DNA from 2 places in the Roseibium alexandrii DFL-11 genome. Region 1 is predicted to be linked to the other one. Evidence: riboswitches for the same ligand, from Rfam matches in the RefSeq annotation. Region 1 holds a riboswitch; the other holds the start of a gene.
What was found. Region 1 has a riboswitch for cobalamin ahead of SADFL11_RS22855 (DUF1636 family protein). Riboswitches for the same ligand answer to the same signal wherever they lie in the genome.

Region 1 (2,198 bases):
GCGGCCTGCCAGTCCGTGCAAGTCCAGCCGGTCCAAGGCCGTCTCGATGATGTCCCGATCATGGGAACCTGTCGTCCCGGCAAACCCGCGCCGGTGCGGCGTTCGCCCAAGTGCCACGATCTCTCCGACTGTAAGAGCGAAGTCACTCGGTTGTTCCTGCAAGACGGCGGCAATCCGCTGTGCAGTCTCTCGCGCGGAAAGGTTCCAGATGTCCTCACCGTCTACCAGAACCTGACCTGTAACCGGTCGGTAAAACCGGTAAAGCAGTCTGAGCAGGGTCGTTTTGCCGGCACCGTTCGGTCCAACAATTCCAAGCACTCGGCCCGCTTCAAGATGGAAACTGGTCGATCGCAGCAGGATGTCTCCATGGCGCTTTGGCGACCAAGACAGGTCTTTGGCGGTGAGGGTCGCCGCGGTCACGAAGCGCGCGCTTTCTGCTCTTCGAGTGCCGAGTCGGCAGCCGGTATGCGCGCCAGAGTAGACTTCCGCAACTTGCCTGGACGGTCGACAGACGAACACCATCCGTCGCCGAGATAGGCGTATTGTTTTGCAAATGCGATGAGATCGTCGACATCGGTCTTTGGATCAATGTCTCCGAAAAGGTAGGAGGCCTTGCTTGTGCTGTGATAGGCGACCGTACACGGCTGATCGCACCCTGCCATGCAGGCGACACCTGAAACGTCGAAGGTTTCTGGGATCGTCTCCTTGGCAGCAGAAAGGGCATTTCGTAGCCGCTCAATCAGCTCAAAACCGGGCCGTGTTTCCGTACCCTTTCGCCGGCAGGATGTGCAAACAGTTATACGATGGTTCATTTGGCCCTCCGCCATGAAAAAGGGCGCGCCAAACAAAACGACGTGGTGGCGGTGGGGACCGCTTTGCCATCATATGCTCCGAGCCGGGCGCCCCGCCCGCATCAAGTTGAAGATCCGGAGCAGCATCTGCGCCGGTGATGGCAGGTCTCCTGACTCGCGGGTCGTAACTCTCCCGAACCTTCCCGGACGATATGCCCAGTGGTGTTTTCGGGGTCGCTCACCGCTCACAGTTGCGGGGGCAGTCACGGATTTGGTGCCTACTGGCTACGCCGCACCGTGTTCCCTTTTCATCTCGTCAGCCTTGGGCGTCTAAGAACCATCATCGCTAAAAAAGCCGATGGCCGTCGAGCGGTCAACTCAAAAAGAGTGACTTGAAGCTTGTGATCACAAGCAAATTTTCAGTTTGACGCCTTGTCTCAAAATCCGCTGTGGCATGGCGTCTTCCATATGAGCAATAAACCAAATTGCGAAATCGGCTCTTAACGGAGCCGCTGTTCGGTCTTGGCATCAAAGAAAAAAGCGTTGGCTGGATCGAATGTGATTGCAACGGTGCTGTCCGGTCTCGGGACGTCTTCACCCTTCGTTTCAATGATCACGCGTTCTCCCGTCGGGCACACGAGATAGGAGTAGGCAACACCGCCCAGTTGTTCGGAAAGATCAACCTTCGCGCCTTCGTCCGCCTGGCTGATCATCACCTGCTGTGGGCGGAGGCCGACGAGAACCTTTTCGCCATTTTTAGGAAGTGCAACGGATGGCTCGACCGTCAAACCACCAAATGCGGGAATGGTGACGCTGCCATCTTGCACAATCCCCTCAACGAAATTCATCGACGGTGAGCCAATGAAACCGGCGACGAACTTGTTGTCCGGATCGGAGTAGAGCGTCATTGGGGAGCCGACCTGCTCAATCCGCCCGGCGCGCAGAACCACGATCTTGTCGGCCAGGGTCATAGCCTCGACTTGATCGTGGGTCACATAGATCATGGTGGCGCCGATGTCCTTGTGCAGCCGGGCAATCTCGACCCGCATATCAACGCGCAGCTCCGCATCTAGGTTCGACAGCGGCTCATCGAACAGGAAGACTTCCGGTCCGCGAACAATGGCGCGTCCGATGGCAACACGCTGGCGTTGGCCGCCTGAAAGGGCCTTTGGTTTGCGCGCCAAATAAGGCTCGAGTTTCAAGATACGCGCCGCTTCGCCGACCTTCTCCTTGATCTCGGCCTTCGGGTGCCCGTTCATTTTGAGGCCGAAGCCCATGTTTTCCTCGACCGACATATGCGGATAAAGGGCGTAGGTCTGGAACACCATCGCGACACCGCGTTCGGCCGGATCGGATTTGGTCACGTCCCTCTTCCCGATGGAAATTTTTCCGCCGGTGGTTTCCTCA
Region 2 (2,198 bases), on a different contig from region 1:
GCACGTTCATGGACATCGTGCCGGCGGAACTCGCCAGGTCGACACCGCCAAGTGCAAGACAGTATACCCGTACTCCTTCGTCGGCCAATGCCTTTACTGTTGAACTGACGTCTATCGCATCCCGGCCGAGGCGATCGAGTTTCGTCACGATGAGAATGTCGCCCGGCTCTAAACGGTCCACCAGCCGAGCGAATTCCGGACGCTGCGTTATCGGCACACTGCCGGAAATAGTCTCGGTCACAATCCGGCGGTCGTCGACCTGGAACCCCGCCGCCCGGATTTCTTCTAACTGGTTTTGCGTCGTCTGTCCGGTCGTTGACACGCGGGTATAGGCAAAGGTGCGTGACATAGCGTCATTCCTGTCCGAAAAGGCTGTTCAAATTAGTTAGCTGTCCAGAATGATGTCAAGGTAATTTGTGGACAGGGTGTTTTGCCCCTGTACGCAATCGGACGTTTTCGGACACAGACATGGGTCATCGGCAGTCATAGTATGGAGTGAAAGATGGCCCGGCGGTTGCTTTTCAAGGACCAGGGACGGCAGGAATTTTTCGATATCCCGACAGAGAAAACAGTCTGATCCATCATTATTCCCCGTCGCCTGTCGACCGGCTTGAAATCGAGCTTCGGCACCGACAGTGTGCAAGTTCCCAGGCATTGAATGTCATCGCGAACGCATCAATTACGTGTCGGATTTGTGCTTTCGCGATCAAAAAAAATGCGCCATAATAAAACCTGTTTGGTTTTCCATTCGGCACAAAGTGCTGGGAAACGAACAGGGAATTCGGATATGGCGGACCCATGCAGGGCGTCAGGAGCCGAAGCCGCCCCCGCGACTGTATGCGGAGAGTGCTGACCGGACATGCCACTTGCAACGAATGTTGTGGGGAAGGCCCGGCAAAGCGCCACGACCCGCGAGCCAGGAGACCTGCCAGACATTCACTGAAAACCCTTCTGTCGGGTGTGACAGCAAAGAGGATAAAATGACGACACAATCTGCAAAAACCACCGTTTCCGCGACGAAAATCGTATCGCTTGCTTTTGCTGCGGTACTGGGTGTCGCGATTATTTCGATCACGGGTCACGTGCAGGCGAGCGCTTTGCACGACGCAGCACACGATGTGCGCCACGCGACCGGATTCCCGTGTCACTAAAATGCTGACTCGCCTCTTGGTCAGCGGCTTGTTCGCTGGTGCTGCGGCGGGGCTTATCGCGGCCCTGCTACAGCTTATTTTTGTTCAGCCAGTCCTTCTCCATGCGGAGCTTTATGAATCGGGGGAATTGGTCCATTTCGGAACCGAGGCAGTCAGCGCTCAACAAGAGCTGGGCGGGATCGATCCTTTGCGCGATGGCCTGAGCGTCATCTTCACGATGCTCACCTATACCGGTTATGCCTTCATTCTGCTCGCCGGCATGGCAATTGCCGAAATGCGCGGTGCGGTTATAACGGGTCGCAACGGCCTGCTTTGGGGTGTTGCAGGGTTCGTCGCGTTCCACTTCGCGCCCGGATTCAGCCTAGCTCCCGAAGTGCCCGGCGTCGCGGCGGCGGATGTTTTTGCCCGGCAGATCTGGTGGTGGGCGACCGTCCTTACCGCAGGCGCCGGATTGTGGCTGATCGCATTCGGCCGCAATTGGATGGCTTGGGGCGCAGCAGCAATGCTGCTGCTGGCACCACACGTGATCGGCGCGCCAGAGCCGGACACCTTCACCGGCCCAGTTCCGACCGAGATCGGGGCAATGTTTGCCAGCCGTGCCTTTGGCGTCGGAATGGCAGCCTGGCTTCTGCTTGGTTGTTTTGCAGGTTTTTTCTGGCAGCGCGAGGGGGCGAGGGTCGGCGCAACGCAGGCGGCCTGATCCGGAATCTAAATCATAACCGACCGGGCGAAACATCTCGTTTTGCCCGGTTTCTTTTTAAGGAAACCTGAAACCCCATGGAACGCTCTCTCGCACTCTTCGCCATCGGGCTGGTCTTTGGCGGAGGCATCGGCTTTGTTGTTGCCGCAAGCAATGGTGTCGCTCTTGACGGTCATGACCACTCATCAGCCAGCGATCACCAGATGCAGACCGCATCAGTGGAGCTCAAAACTAATCATTCCGGCCAAACCGCTGGCCACAACCACAACAGGACTACCTCTGTACCTGGCGGTCCCGATGCACCGTCCTTGAAAATCAGTGTCTCGAAGGATCCGGTTAGCGGCTAC

Region 2: it holds a riboswitch for cobalamin, as region 1 does, so the genes downstream of both, SADFL11_RS24670 (CbtB domain-containing protein) here and SADFL11_RS22855 (DUF1636 family protein) in region 1, are expected to answer to the same signal.

What each region holds. Positions count from the first base shown of each region.
Region 1 covers NZ_CM011002.1:4,953,689-4,955,886, forward strand. The annotation lists gene SADFL11_RS22850 (ABC transporter ATP-binding protein) at 1-420, opposite strand, end outside; gene SADFL11_RS22855 (DUF1636 family protein) at 417-812, opposite strand; cobalamin riboswitch at 935-1,148, opposite strand; gene SADFL11_RS22860 (ABC transporter ATP-binding protein) at 1,292-2,198, opposite strand, start outside.
Region 2 covers NZ_CM011003.1:50,099-52,296, forward strand. The annotation lists gene SADFL11_RS24665 (recombinase family protein) at 1-349, opposite strand, end outside; cobalamin riboswitch at 721-947, shown strand; gene SADFL11_RS24670 (CbtB domain-containing protein) at 981-1,151, shown strand; gene SADFL11_RS24675 (CbtA family protein) at 1,153-1,851, shown strand; gene SADFL11_RS24680 (hypothetical protein) at 1,929-2,198, shown strand, end outside.